Regions from separate parts of the Gilvimarinus sp. DA14 genome, predicted to be linked through region 2. Evidence: riboswitches for the same ligand, from Rfam matches in the RefSeq annotation. Region 2 holds a riboswitch; each other region holds the start of a gene.
What was found. Region 2 has a riboswitch for thiamine pyrophosphate ahead of thiD (bifunctional hydroxymethylpyrimidine kinase/phosphomethylpyrimidine kinase). Riboswitches for the same ligand answer to the same signal wherever they lie in the genome.
Positions count from the first base shown of each region.

Region 1: another riboswitch for thiamine pyrophosphate. It lies ahead of thiO (glycine oxidase ThiO); the one in region 2 lies ahead of thiD (bifunctional hydroxymethylpyrimidine kinase/phosphomethylpyrimidine kinase).
Region 3: another riboswitch for thiamine pyrophosphate. It lies ahead of NHM04_RS12290 (TonB-dependent receptor); the one in region 2 lies ahead of thiD (bifunctional hydroxymethylpyrimidine kinase/phosphomethylpyrimidine kinase).

Region 1 covers NZ_CP100350.1:798,518-803,300, forward strand. The annotation lists gene guaB (IMP dehydrogenase) at 1-193, opposite strand, end outside; gene xseA (exodeoxyribonuclease VII large subunit) at 393-1,763, shown strand; TPP riboswitch at 1,778-1,919, shown strand; gene thiO (glycine oxidase ThiO) at 1,962-3,125, shown strand; gene thiS (sulfur carrier protein ThiS) at 3,118-3,342, shown strand; gene NHM04_RS03380 (thiazole synthase) at 3,344-4,144, shown strand; gene NHM04_RS03385 (AEC family transporter) at 4,152-4,783, opposite strand, start outside.
Region 2 covers NZ_CP100350.1:1,900,158-1,904,940, reverse strand. The annotation lists gene panC (pantoate--beta-alanine ligase) at 1-44, shown strand, start outside; gene panD (aspartate 1-decarboxylase) at 96-476, shown strand; gene NHM04_RS08340 (TolC family outer membrane protein) at 561-1,943, opposite strand; TPP riboswitch at 2,173-2,267, shown strand; gene thiD (bifunctional hydroxymethylpyrimidine kinase/phosphomethylpyrimidine kinase) at 2,370-3,257, shown strand; gene thiC (phosphomethylpyrimidine synthase ThiC) at 3,244-4,783, shown strand, end outside.
Region 3 covers NZ_CP100350.1:2,795,585-2,800,367, forward strand. The annotation lists gene NHM04_RS12275 (choline/ethanolamine kinase family protein) at 1-176, opposite strand, end outside; gene pnuC (nicotinamide riboside transporter PnuC) at 169-795, opposite strand; gene NHM04_RS12285 (hypothetical protein) at 792-1,055, opposite strand; gene NHM04_RS12290 (TonB-dependent receptor) at 1,067-3,166, opposite strand; TPP riboswitch at 3,214-3,310, opposite strand; gene NHM04_RS12295 (AraC family transcriptional regulator) at 3,429-4,595, shown strand; gene NHM04_RS12300 (hypothetical protein) at 4,751-4,783, shown strand, end outside.

The sequences.
Region 1 (4,783 bases), 1.1 Mb from region 2:
CTTCCTGGGCAATGGCGATGGCCAAACGCGCTTCGGTAACGGTATCCATTGCCGCAGAGACCAGAGGAATGTTCAAAGCGATACCGCGTGTCAGACGGGTTTTTAGCGACACATCTTTAGGTGTCACCTCGGAATACCCGGGCACCAGCAAAACATCGTCAAACGTGAGTGCTTCTTCAGCGATTCGCAACATAGCTATCCAACCTTTGCGCTTGGGAAAAATAAGCGCGAAAGTATACCGCAAAAGTGCCGCACAGGTAAACTTAAAACTATTCATGACAGGACTGTAACCTGCTGAATTTGTTTTATTTTTGTAACACTGCCAGCAAAGCACGGCGGCGCCCGAAAACAAACACTGCCAAGGCGCAAAAAGCCTCTGCTACAATGGCGCGATGAATACGATCTCAAGTGATAACCCCCACCCCGATAACCTGCCAGCCGAGCGCGAAATACTCAGCGTATCGCGGCTTAACTGGATCAGTCGGCAGCTGCTGGAAACCCACCTGCCACTGATTTGGGTTGAGGGCGAAATTTCCAACTTTGCCCAACCCAGCTCCGGACACTGGTACTTCACCCTCAAAGACGATAAAGCTCAGGTGCGCTGCGCCATGTTTCGCGGCCGCAACCAACAGGTGCGCTTTGCAGTAAAGAGTGGCCAGCAAGTGCTGCTGCGCGCTCGAGTGAGCATTTATGAAGGTCGCGGCGACTACCAGCTCATTGCCGAACACATGGAGGAAGCGGGCCTTGGCGCCCTACAGCGCGCGTTTGAGGCGCTAAAGCACAAGCTCGCCAACGAGGGGTTGTTCGCCCCCGAACGAAAACTACCTCTGCCGCCGCAAGCCCACCATATCGGTGTTATTACTTCAGCCACTGGCGCCGCCGTGCGGGATGTACTGGCGGTCATCAGGCGGCGCTATCCATCGCAAAAGGTGACCTTGCTGCCAGTACCCGTGCAGGGCGAGAGCGCCGCCCCCGCGATTATCCGCGCGCTGCAACTGGCCGAGCGCAGCGGTCTATTTGATCTGTTAATTCTGACCCGCGGCGGCGGCTCAATTGAAGACTTGTGGGCGTTTAACGACGAGGCGCTCGCCCGCCAGATCGCCGCCTGCCCTATTGCGCTGATCAGCGCGGTGGGACACGAGACGGATTTCACCATCGCCGATTTTGTCGCCGATCACCGCGCGCCAACCCCGTCGGCTGCGGCTGAGATGGCCGTGCCGGATATCCGCGAACATTTGAACGCTCTAAAACAGAGGGAGTTGGCGCTGGGTAAAGCCATTGCCAACCAGCTGGCGCAACAACACAGCCGCCTCAATGCATTGCAAAAGCGGCTGCGTCATCCGGGCGAGTCACTGCGCCACCAATCTCAGAGGCTGGATCAACTGGAAATTCGGCTGACGCGCTGCATGCAACAACGCCTGGCCAATTGCGCCCAACAGTTTACCGATCTGCAAAGACGGCGACAGAACCAGAACCCCCAAGCGCGCCTGACACAGGCACAAAACAACCTGCACACCTTGCGCCAGCGCCTCGAGCAAAATATGCACAGACAGCTTGGGCAATGGCAGCAGCAACTGCACGAAAAGGCCCGCGTGCTCGACAGTGTCAGCCCCCTGGCAACGTTAAACAGAGGCTTTGCCGTGGTGCGGGATGAGCAGGGTCAGGTGGTGCGCAGCGCCTCAGACTTACGCCCCAAACAGCAACTCAACACCACGCTCGGCACGGGTGAATTTACCTGCGAGGTGATTGCAACCTCGAGCTAATGTCTTTATATTGAGCGCACTTGTCGGGGCGCCTTGACCACCAAAAACCAGACACTGGACCCAGTGCTGCGTGGTACGAAGGCTGAGATCGGTACGGCCGAACCCGTGGAACCTGAACAGGCTGGCACCTGCGGAGGGAACAAGTAGCGCCAGCATCGGCGGCCTCCCTCTGCTCCAGCCTCATGTGTCGAGGCAATAGTGACTCCAGATCTCTCTTATTTAAAACCTGATGCCAAGATAGGCATTGCCGGAGCCGGCCTGCTCGGCCAATTGCTTGCCTGGCAGCTCAGCGCGGCGGGATTTAGAGTGACTCTGTTCGATGCAGCCAGCAGCGCCAAACCACAAAGCGCCGCCCACACTGCAGCCGGCATGCTCGCGCCTATCAGCGAAGCGGCCGAAGCTGGCCCCGATGTATACGCTATGGGCGTTTACGGAATTGAGCGCTGGCGCGAATGGCTGAGCCACATTGGTACACAGGCGAGTTCTTGCTTGCACGAACATGGCAGCTTATTGGTGGCCCACCCGCAAGATGAAAGCGAGCTGGAACAGTTCATCAGCGATACCCGCCCCCTGCAGCACTACGCTGACTGCAGCATCCGCCACCTGCACCGCGACGATTTGCAGCATCTGGAACCCGATTTAAGCGGGCAGTTTCAACGGGGTTTATTACTCTCGCCCGAAGCGCATTTGGACAATCGCCAGCTGCTGCAACAGCTAAGCGCGCAAATCAGTACGCAAGATGTGCGCGTATATGAAAACACCCCCGTGAGCGCCGAGCCTTTTGCCATTATCAGCGAATCTACTGGGCAAAAATTTTCTTTTGATGTAGTCATTGATTGTCGCGGCGCTGGTGCCAGAGCAGCACTTATCCAACTGCGCGCCGTGCGTGGTGAAACTCTACACCTGGAAACATGCGAAGTAACACTGCAGCGCCCGGTGCGCTTGATGCATCCGCGCTATCAGCTGTATATCGTTCCCAAACCTGGCAATCGATTTGTTATCGGCGCCACGCAAATTGAAAGCGAAGACCTCTCCCCTATTTCATTGCAGTCCAGCCTCGAGCTTTCAAGCGCTGTGTACACTCTGGCACCGGCCTTTGCCGAAGCGCGCATACTTGAAGCTGGCGTGAATCTGCGCCCGGCGTTTGCCAACAATATGCCAAGCGTTTGCGCCCAGCGCGGCCTGATCAGCGCCAACGGACTTTATCGACACGGCTACCTGCTAGCGCCAGCGGTAGTCGATCATGTGCTGCATTTGCTCGACGCCCAGCGGCAAAGCCCTTTTGCTCATTTGCTGCAAGCACGGCGACAGAGGAGTGAGCGTAGAGACAATTCTTTCAACAGTGAGCCTGTGTATGAGTAACCGCACCATTGAAGTCTTTTTAAACGGCGAGTCCTGCGAGCTGCCCGCCGGTACCGACCTCGCCAACGCCACTGCTCTTTGGCAGAGTGAGCAACAAATACCAGAAAAGTTTGCCGCGGCCGTCAACGGTGAATTCGTGCCTCGCTCGGCCTACGCTGATACCTTGCTTGGCAGCGGCGACTTGATCGATATCGTAGCCCCTGTAGGCGGAGGTTAACATGCAAAGCGATAAAATCACGCTATACGGCAAGGAATTTAACAGCCGCTTTTTACTGGGCACGGCCCTGTATGAGTCGCCCCAACAAATGCGCGATAGCGTCACTGCATCGGGCGCGGAAATCGTGACTCTGGGGCTGCGGCGGCAAAACCCCAGCGCCGGCGACGGGGAGCGTTTTTGGCAGCATATTCGCGCCACTGGCTGCACTTTGTTACCCAATACCGCGGGCTGCAAATCCGTTAAAGAGGCGGTTAACTTAGCGCAAATGTCCCGTGAATTATTTGCCACAGACTGGATTAAGCTGGAAGTTATTGGCGATGATTACAACCTGCAACCAGATCCTTTTGCGCTGTTGGAGGCAACCCGCGAATTAATAAGCCAGGGCTTTAAAGTATTGCCCTATTGCACCGATGATATGATTTTGTGTCAGAAGCTGGTGGAAGCCGGTTGCGAGGTACTGATGCCCTGGGGCGCCCCTATCGGCACCGGACGCGGCCTGCTGAACCGCTACGCGTTAAAAGCGTTGCGCGAGCGTTTCACATGCCCGCTGATTGTCGATGCGGGCCTTGGCGCACCATCGCAGGCGGCCGAGGCGATGGAAATGGGGTATGACGCGGTACTGCTTAATACCGCCGTGGCGAAAGCGCAAAACCCGCCGCTGATGGCAAAGGCCTTTGCCGGCGCCATCCGCTCCGGGCGCGAAGCTCATTTGGCGGGATTAATGCAAACCCGACAAACAGCAAGCCCCAGCACCCCAACCATTGGACAACCTTTCTGGCACCAACAGCCGGGCAAAGCGTAACGACCTTTTACAGCGCAAAACGCCAAAAAAATAATGAAACAATCGCCGCCGGCAAGCTGTAACCCACCAGGGATGCGGCCAGCCGCGGCGCCAAATTGTAGCGCATCGCCAACACCCCGGCCGATATCATGGCTGGCATACCCGCCTCTAAAACCACCACCTGATGTGCGAGCCCACTGCCGCCATAGAGCGTAGAAAATCCCAGTGCGACGGCGGGCTTTAACACACAAAAGGTTAATAGCGCAGCAACAAATACAGCTACATCGTCACGGCTTAGTTTTAAATGCCAGGAAATACCCACCGCCACCATCACCACTGGCACCAGCGTCCAGGCAATAAATTTAAAACCCTCCTCCAGCCACAACGGGTACTCCCACCACAGTAAAGCGAAAGCCAATAACAAACTGATAAAGGGCGGAAAACTGAGAATTCTTTTTGCGATAAACCAAACCGATGTGTGGCCACCGCTAAAACCTACCGCAATAGCGATACCGAAAGTATTCAGTGCGAGAAAAGTACCAAACTGATCGTACAGAATCGCGTAGCCAATTCCCTCTGCGCCCACCAGGGCTTCAATCAGCGGAATACCTACAAACCCGGTGTTGCCCAGCGGCAGCATCAGTAATAAACACCCGGTGA
Region 2 (4,783 bases):
AAGGGGCCCGTTTGATTGATAATATATCGCTGGAAATTGTCTAAACTCCCGGCGATGGCGCTCAGGCGCCATAAGTTGATACAAAGGAGGAGCCCATGCTCTCTACCATGCTCAAAGGCAAATTACATATGGCGGCTGTTACCCAGGCTGAGCTTTGGTACGACGGCTCCTGCGCCATTGACGCCGATCTGGTAGAACTGGCCGGACTGCGCGAGTTTGAACAGATTGATATTTACAACGTCAATAACGGCGAGCGCTTCACCACTTATGTGATTCTCGCTGAGCGCGGCTCTGGCACCATATCAATGAATGGCGCGGCAGCGCGCAAAGTGCAAGTAGGTGACCGCGTGATTATCGGCGCCTATGGTCAGTACACCGAAGAGCAGCTGGAAAACTACAAGCCGCGTTTGGTGTACCTGGATGACAAAAACAAAGTCGAGCGCACCACCAATACCATTCCCATGCAGCTGGTGTAAGCACCGATAGCAACGCTGAGTTTGGTATAAAAAAGGGGAGCTAGCGTTCGGCTAGCTCCCCTTTTTTATTGTGCGGCGGCCGGCTTACAGGCCGTAATCGCTGCGTCTAACCTGCTCGGTTTCTTTCAGGTAGCTGTCAATACGCTCAACATCGGCAGGGGTTAGCATGCCGGCGGCTTCGCGCAGGTTGGTCATTTGGATCAGGTAATCGTAGAGCGCGTTGGAGTAATCGCGACGGGCTTGGTACAGAGATTGTTGCGCCAACAATACTTCAACCAGGTTGCGAGTACCCACTTCAAAGCCGGATTGAGTGGCTTTAACCGCGCTTTCGTTAGAGATAATCGCCTGCTTGCGAGCTTTTACCCGTGCTACGCCGGTCTCGACGGCCAAGTGCAGCGAGCGCGTGTTTTGAATCACATTGCGTTGCTGGAAATTGAACTGCTCGTCGGCCTGCATCGCCTGCGCGTAGGCCTGACGGCGCTGGCCCGAGGTGCGCAAACCGCTAAAGATGGGCACGGTCAGATTGACACCCACAGTGTAGCCGTCCTGATCGTTGTAGTTAAACGGCGTCGAGTCGATATCGGTTTCGTTATCTGATTCGCTGTAGCCCGCGCTCAGGCCCAGGGTCGGGTAGTGGTTAGCGCGTGCGGCCTTGGCTTGCTGTTCGGCCGCGTTCGCCGCTTCGCTTACCGCTTTCAGGGTGAAGTTATTTTCCAGGGCGAATTCTACCCAGCTGTGGCGATCGGCCGGAGAGGGGGGAACCACGGGAAAATCTTCGCCCAAAGGTGCGATAGCATCGTGCGACTGACCGGTCAGTACCTCCAGGGCTTCGTAACTAATACCCAGTTGGCCGCGCGCTTCCAGGGTGGCGGCCTGGGCGCTGTCGTACGCTGCCTGGGCATCGTGCACATCAGTAATGGGGGTCAGGCCCACTTCAAAGCGCTGCTTGGTTTGCTCCAGCTGCTGTCCCAGAGCTTTCTCTTCGGCCAGGGCTACTTCCAAATTGTCGATGGCGCGCAACACGTTAAAGTAGGCTTCGGCGACGCGCACAATCAAACTCTGCTGGTCGGCCGAGTACTGCGCCTTGGCCTGCTCGCTCAATGCGGCACCTTGCTGATAGGTGTGCCAGGCGTTCAGATCAATCAGCGCCTGGTTTAAATCCAGCCCCCAGCGCTTGACTTCATTTTCGGTAGTGCCGGCGGGCGTAAGGGCCGCCTCGCCGCTGCGGATTTCATACTCCGAGTCGGTTTCGCTGTAGCTGACGTTAGCAGAACCGGTAATTTGCGGCAGCAAAGCGGCGCGGCCGATGGTTTTGTTTTCTAGCCCCGCCTCGAAAGCCGCTCTATCGGCTTTTAACTGGGGGTCGTTTTCCAGTGCCAGGTTGTAAATGTCGAGGATAGACTCGGCTTGGGCGCTGCTGCTAAGCGCAATCAGCGCGGCAAAAAAATAACGTTTTGTCTGCTTCATTTGGTATCCCGGTAGGTCTTGCGTCCGTTTTTGTGGTCGTTGCTGCGGTAAAGACGCTGGCTCCACAAATTTAGTTGCACTCTACTGTGTGCGATTTTAATACAGGCCAGAGTTTAGCGGTTTGCGTCCTCTAGGTCGAGATGAATAAACGTTCATTTTTTCGCGCCGCTAGTAAAAAACCGTAAACGCTGTGCTTTACAGCCGCGGAGCAGTTCTCTAGACTGCCGATTCTGTCTTGTCGGGGTGCTTCGTGTGGTGAAGCTGAGAGAGTCCCGTCGACCTGATCCGGTTAGTACCGGCGTAGGGAACGAGCGCTTATGAATTTATGTATCCATTCTATTTGCCGGGGCGTCTGCTCCCGGCTTCAAGCCGCTGCCGCACCGGCAGTTGCTGCGCTGTTTCCTCGCCCCCTCCAGGAAGCAGCTTATGTCCAACATCACCGAATATCCTAATCGCGTTACGTCTGCCTGCGTTGCTCTGACTGTTGCCGGCAGCGATAGCGGAGCCGGGGCGGGCATTCAAGCGGATTTAAAAACCTTTGCCGCCCTGGGTGTTTACGGCGCCTCGGCAATCACCGCCTTAACCGCGCAAAATACTCAGGGGGTGCAGGCGGTTGAGTCTGTATCCGCCGATTTTGTGCTTCGCCAAGTACAGTCGGTGCTAGCGGATATGCCGGTAAAAGTCATTAAAACCGGCATGCTCGCCAACGCCGAGATTATCTCCGCCCTGGCCTCTGAACTCCCCACCTTCATTCCTTTAGTGTTAGACCCCGTGATGGTCGCTACCAGCGGTGACCGGCTGCTGGCCGATGACGCCTTGCAGGCGCTGCGCCAGAAACTGATCCCGCGCGCCTGTCTGCTTACCCCTAACCTGCACGAGGCCGCCGCGCTGCTGGATGCTCCCGTGGCAGAAAGCGTAGCGCAAATGACCCGGCAGGCGGAGGCGCTGCTTACACAGGGTGCCCAGGCCGTGCTGCTTAAGGGCGGCCATTTGCAGCATCCGGATGAGGCGGTGGATGTGTATCTCGATGCCGAGCGCTGCGAGCTGCTCAGAGCGCGGCGGGTTCGCACCGCAAATACCCATGGCACCGGCTGCACCCTGGCCTCGGCAATCGCCGCTTTTCTTGCCCGTGGCCTGTCATCTTACGAGGCCTGTCGTGAGGCCAAACACTATTTAACCGGAGCTCTGACTGCCGCCGACCGATTACAGGTAGGGCGGGGACATGGCCCGGTGGATCATTTTTACGCTTTTTCTTATGCAACCGTGGCAAGTGCCGCACCCATAACCCAGGAGATTTCCCATGACTCAGAATAAACAGAGCGCCGAGCGCGTGCTCAGTGAAAGCGCCCAGGTGGATAACGCCTCGGTGCAGCCATTTCCCCGCTCGGAAAAAATTTATGTAACAGGTTCGCGCGACGATATACGCGTGCCCATGCGGGAAATTAGTCTGGCCGATACCCCCACTGATTTTGGCGGTGAAACCAACCCGCCGGTGCGCGTTTATGATACTTCTGGCCCCTATACCGACCCAGCGGTTGCTGTGGATGTGCGTCAGGGGCTTGCGGATATCCGCACCCGCTGGATTGAAGAGCGAGACGATACCGAGTTGCTGGAGGGAGTGAACTCGGAGTTTACCCGCGAGCGTCTGGCCGACCCTAAGCTTGCCCACCTGCGCTTTAACCATCACCGGGTCCCGCGCCGCGCTAAGGCCGGCAAGAACGTATCGCAAATGCACTACGCCCGTCAGGGCATCATCACTCCAGAAATGGAATACATTGCGATTCGCGAAAATATGGCGCTGGCGCAAGCGCGCGAGCAGGGGGTTTTGGAGAAACAGCACCAGGGCAATGACTTTGGTGCGGCTATTCCCACTGAAATTACCCCCGAGTTTGTGCGCGATGAGGTGGCTCGTGGCCGCGCGATCATTCCCGCCAACATTAACCACCCAGAGTTAGAGCCGATGATCATCGGGCGCAACTTTTTGGTGAAAATCAATGGCAATATCGGCAATTCGGCGCTTACCAGCTCCATTGAAGAAGAGGTGGAAAAGCTCACCTGGGGCACCCGCTGGGGGGCGGACACGATTATGGACTTGTCCACGGGCAAGAATATTCACGAGACCCGCGAGTGGATTATCCGCAACTCTCATGTACCCATTGGCACCGTGCCCATCTACCAGGCGCTGGAAAAAGTTGATGGCGTGGCCGAGGATTTAACCTGGGAGATCTTTCGCGATACCCTGATTGAGCAGGCCGAGCAAGGCGTTGACTACTTCACCATTCACGCCGGTGTGCTGCTGCGCTATGTGCCGCTCACCGCCAAGCGGGTCACCGGTATTGTCAGTCGCGGTGGCTCGATTATGGCCAAATGGTGTCTGGCGCACCACAAAGAGAATTTCCTTTATACTCATTTTGAAGACATCTGCGAAATCATGAAGGCCTATGACGTGTCCTTCTCCCTGGGCGACGGCCTGCGGCCAGGTTCGATTGCCGATGCCAATGACGAAGCTCAGTTTGGCGAGCTGGAAACCCTGGGCGAGCTGACCAAAATTGCCTGGAAGCACGATGTCCAGTGCATGATCGAGGGGCCGGGGCATGTGCCTATGCACATGATCAAAGAGAACATGGACAAGCAGATTGAGTGCTGCGACGAAGCGCCCTTTTACACTCTAGGGCCGCTGACTACTGACATTGCCCCCGGTTACGACCATATAACCTCGGGTATTGGCGCAGCCATGATCGGCTGGTACGGTTGCGCGATGCTCTGTTACGTCACTCCCAAAGAGCATTTGGGGCTGCCTAACAAAGACGATGTAAAAGAGGGTATTATTACCTACAAGA
Region 3 (4,783 bases), 900 kb from region 2:
CGCGGGTTGTTAATGCGCAGAATAAAAGCTTGGCTGTAGCCCGCCCCTTCAAGCTTGATATTGCGATTGGTACGCCCGCCGGGAATAGGGCCGAGCACTTTAGGTGGGTCCGTTAATGGCAGCGGCCAGTCTCGCCAGCCCGCGAGTATGGCTTGCAGAATATTGTGTTCAGCCATAGGCGGGTTGTTGTCGATACTGTCGGCGATAATCCTTTTGCCAGTTAATTAAACCGAAGATGGAAATGATGAGATAAGACACCAACAGTAGCGCGGTTAAATACAGGCCGCGATCAATAAATAAAAATATCGAGGTGCTGTTAATCACCATCCAATACAACCAGTTTTCCAGAATTTTACGGGCCACCATAAAGGTGGTGATAACACTGGCCCAGGTCGTGAACGAATCCACATAGGGCCAGGCGGCCTCAGTATAGCGACTTAACAGGGTGCCCGATACCAAGGTAATAGCCGCAATGGCTGCGAAGGTGAGGCTGTGTTGTTTGATGCCCCAGCGCCGCACGGGCAATGGTGAATCCTGCTGCCCGCCGTGGCGCCACTGCCACCAGCCGTAGATGGCCATGGCCATGTAATAAACGTTCAGTGCCGATTCCATCAACAGCTGAACATCCCAAAACAGCGCCGTGTAAATAGCGGTGCTGGCGAATGCGCAATACCAGCACAGGCTGTTTTGTCGTACCGCGAGCAGCAAATAGGCGATGGCGAGAATCACCGCGGCGACTTCCCAGCCGGACATCTGCGCCCAGGCTTGGGCGATTACCGCACTGACGTCACTCACGCATCGGCCTCGGGTAGGGCCTCAAAGCCCGGCAAAAATTTACTCACAAACACGGCTTTACCCCAGGTTTCGACGCTGTAGCGCATGCCTTCGCCCAGCACTTGCATAACCCGCTCATAGTCGCCGGTAACAATCGTGCAGGTGGGGTTGGTGGAGACCAGCAAGCCCTCTTGCTGATTTAACCAGTCGATAAAGCCTTTTATGGGCGGAATATAGGCTTCGTTAAACGGGTACATGCTCAGTTCGGCGGTCAGTTTCATTGCATGGCTCCTTAAAAGCGGTAAGTGCCGGACAAACCCACGACGCGCGGTTCGCCAAATTGATAATAGGGCTCGGTGGCGTAGCCTTTGCGCGGGTCGTTGCCGAAGGCGCCAAAGCCTCGGGTTTGGGTATCCTCATCGGTCAGGTTGCGGCCCCAAAGCGCCAGCTCCCAGTGCGCGGCGGTGTAACCCAAGCGGGCGTTTAGCAATTCATAGGCGTCGGCCTGGGCTTCGTGGCGGCTGGAGAAATAAAAGCTGTCTTTTCCCTCTACCTCTAACTGTGCAAACCAGTGGTCGGTAAAAAAGTATTCGCCACCGGCGGTAAATTGATAGTGGGGGGCGTGGGGTAAATCGTGGCCGGATAAATCGTAAGCCTCGCCCTCGCCGGGGTTGGCGTCAGCGTGGGCGAAGCTTTGAAAGTCATCAAACTCCGAACGCAGTAACCCCAGGCTTGCGAACAAGCGCAAGGCTTCGCTTGCCTGCCAATTAATGTCTGCTTCTAAACCGTAGCTGTGGCCTGCGGCGGCATTGGTGGTGTAATCTTCAAAACTGCAGGGGCAGGTGTTGCCATCAATTTGTTGCAGTAGCGATTGCTTGGTTTGCACGTCGTCGCGATCTTGGTAGAACACGGCGATATTGCTGGTGATGCGGCTATCGTTGGAGGCAAACTTGGCGCCCACTTCGTAGTTCCACAGAAACTCCGGCTGATATTCCCGCGAGCTTTCGGGCAGTGCGGTGTTGCTGTTAAAGCCGCCGGCTTTGTAACCGCGCGAGATCAAACCGTAATACAAGGTGGTATCGGTGTGGTATTCCAGCGCCAGCTTGCCGCCCAGCATATCGTCTTCGGGGGAGAAGCTTACCTCGTCGCTGTCGCGGTAGTCGGCGCTGCGCTCTTCATAGCGCAGGCCGGTGACTAATTTAAGCGCAGCGCTTAGCGGGATATCCAACTGGCCGTACAGGGCGGTGTTTTCGGCGCTGAAATCGCTGGTAAAGTCGCCGCTTGCATAAGTGTACTCGCGCAGTAAGCTCTCGTTCTGGTCGCGGTAATACACGCCGGCCACCCAACCGAATTCGTGACGTTCGTTGTTGGACACCAGGCGTAAATCGGCGGTGGTGTTGTCGATATCGCGCAGGTAATTATCGGTTGAGCTGTAGCCGTCATAAATACAAGTGAAGTCACTGCAAATATCTGCGTAGGTCCAGTCTTCATCGAAACCGTATTCGGTATCCGACTGTGCGTGACTGCCCAGCGCCACCAGTGAGACCGCATCGTTTAAGCGCCACTGCAAGCGCGCCGAGCCAGCTGTGGTTTCGGCGCGGTCGTGGCCGGGGTTATCCGACAGGGTGGTGCGGGTATTGTCCAAAGAGAAGGCGTCGTAGCCGTTATCGACATTGACGTACAGGCCGGTCACATCCAATTGCAGCGAATCACTGGGCTGCCAGCGCAGTTTGGCGCGGGCGGTTTGCTCGTCGATATTCTGATTGTCGTCAATATTTAAGTAGGCGTTGTCCTGGTAGCCGTCGGAGCTGTGCTGCTCCAGTGCGACGCGGGCGCTCAGGGTATCGGTTAGCCCGCCGCTAATGGCTCCGCTCAGGGTTTGAATATTGTAGTCGCCCAGGGTGGCGTTCACTTCGCCGCCGAACTCTTGGGTGGGGGCGGCTGATACCATATTTATCAAGCCTGCCAGGGCGTTGGCGCCATAGAGTGTGCCCTGCGGGCCGCGCAAAATTTCCACCTGGGCAATGTCCAGCGTGGTTGCTGCCCCGCCAATGCCGGTTAAGTCTATGCCATCGACCAGCAGGCCAACGGACGGGTTAACCGGCTCAATAAATTGGCTGCGCTCACCGATACCGCGAATTTGAAAAAAGCGGCCGCGCGAGGCGCCGGTGGAAAAATTCACATTGGGGGCGGTGTTTAAAATTTGTGCCAGGTGCTCGGCGCCACGGGCGTTGATGGCTTCAGCATCAATAACACTTGCGCTGGTGGCCAACTGGCTCAGGTTCGTGGGGCGAAAGTCCGCCGTCACCAGAATTTCTTCAATGGTATTGCCCTGCGCCTGGGCGGCAATGGCGAAAGGTAAAGTGGCAAAAGCAAAGTGTGCGAGTTTCATAGAGTCTCCAACAGCAACAGGAGACCCGGCATGCTAAATAAGCGCGGATATGAGAGAGTGTCCTATCCCTACGCCGGCATTAACCGGATCAGGTTCAACGGGTTTTTCTCAGGCCTGAGAAAGCGGCCACCCCGAGGATTTAAGCGTCGGACTATTTTACGCCCAATGCTGCTCAATGCCAATCTGACGTCGTGCTAGACGCTACTTTGAGTGGGAAATTAGCGGTAGGATAGGAAGTGATAAAAAATTAAAGTTACCCGTAATGCTGAAATTTTATAAAAAAGTGGCCACGCTGCTGCTAGGTTTGTTGTTATTCAGTGCGCTGCTCAGTTATTGGTGTATCCAGAATACATTCTCGTCTCGCACATTACTGCCTGCAGCGCAGAGCGAGCTGCCCTGGCATCTGAGCGCCGAGACGGATCACTCCCAAGGTGGCCTCTCAGAGGTAACATTCCACGATGACCGCTACAGCCTTGATTATTCGCTGAGTCTTTCCGATGTTGCTCAGTATCCCTATGCAGGGGTGGCGTTAAACTTTACCGATGACGGCGGGCAGCCGACCATGCTGGATCTTACCGGATACCACAAGCTGAGCTTTAACGTGAAGTGCGTCCCTGCCAATGTTCTGGCATTTGCCGCCCATACCTTTGAGCCCGGCATCACCCAAAAAGATGATCCGCTAAGCTATCGCTCGCCGGCGACCTATTTCTCCTGTGACGAGCAGTGGTCCGCCGTCGAGTTAGATTTGACTCGCTTGGAGACGCCCCAGTGGTGGCTGGATAAGTTTGAGCTCAAGCTCTCGATGATTGATTACCAGCTTAACCGGGTACCGCGATTGGTTTTTGGTTCTACCCATCAAAGCCCCATGCTGGATTCGGCGCGGGTGCAAATTAACGCCCTTGAGCTGCGCGGGCGAGATTGGCGCTACCTGTATCTACTGGCGGGGGTTTTGGGGCTGGCTTGGCTGATGGCCATTATTTGGCTGTTTCGCGCTCATACGCGGGCGCTGACCGATGCGCTTAAACTCAAACTGCAAAAGGACCGACCTCTGGTGGCGTATCAGCAGTTGTCGGTAGAGCCCCGACGCGACCGCGATAAAGAGGCTATTTTGCGTTACCTCGCCACCGAGTATGCGAACAGCGAGTTGAACCTGGACGGTATCGCCTCGGCGACCGGAGTCGGGCGCAGTAAAATTAACTCGATCCTCAAAGCTGAGCTGGGCTATACCTTTACCGGTTATCTCAACAAAGTGCGCTTGACTGAGGCTGCACGCTTACTGTCGGCGGGACCCGAGCCGAGCATTGCGGAAATCGCGTATTCGGTTGGGTACAAAAACGTCTCTTACTTTAATAAATTGTTTAAAGATGAGTATGGTTGCACGCCCAAGGCTTTTAGAAATGTTTATAAGGATGGGGCGGGTGATAGTTAGTGCCTGGCGCTAATTAATAATATTCGCTAAAAAACTTCAACTTTTGCGCTAATCGCAATGAAAATTCCAATAGCATTAGTGGTTAACCTCTGTTTTTTCTAGGCTGAGCGCACTAGAGACACACAATAACCAAAAACATAAAATTGAGGTTCGCTATGTCATTACCCATGCCCACCGCAATCGATGCT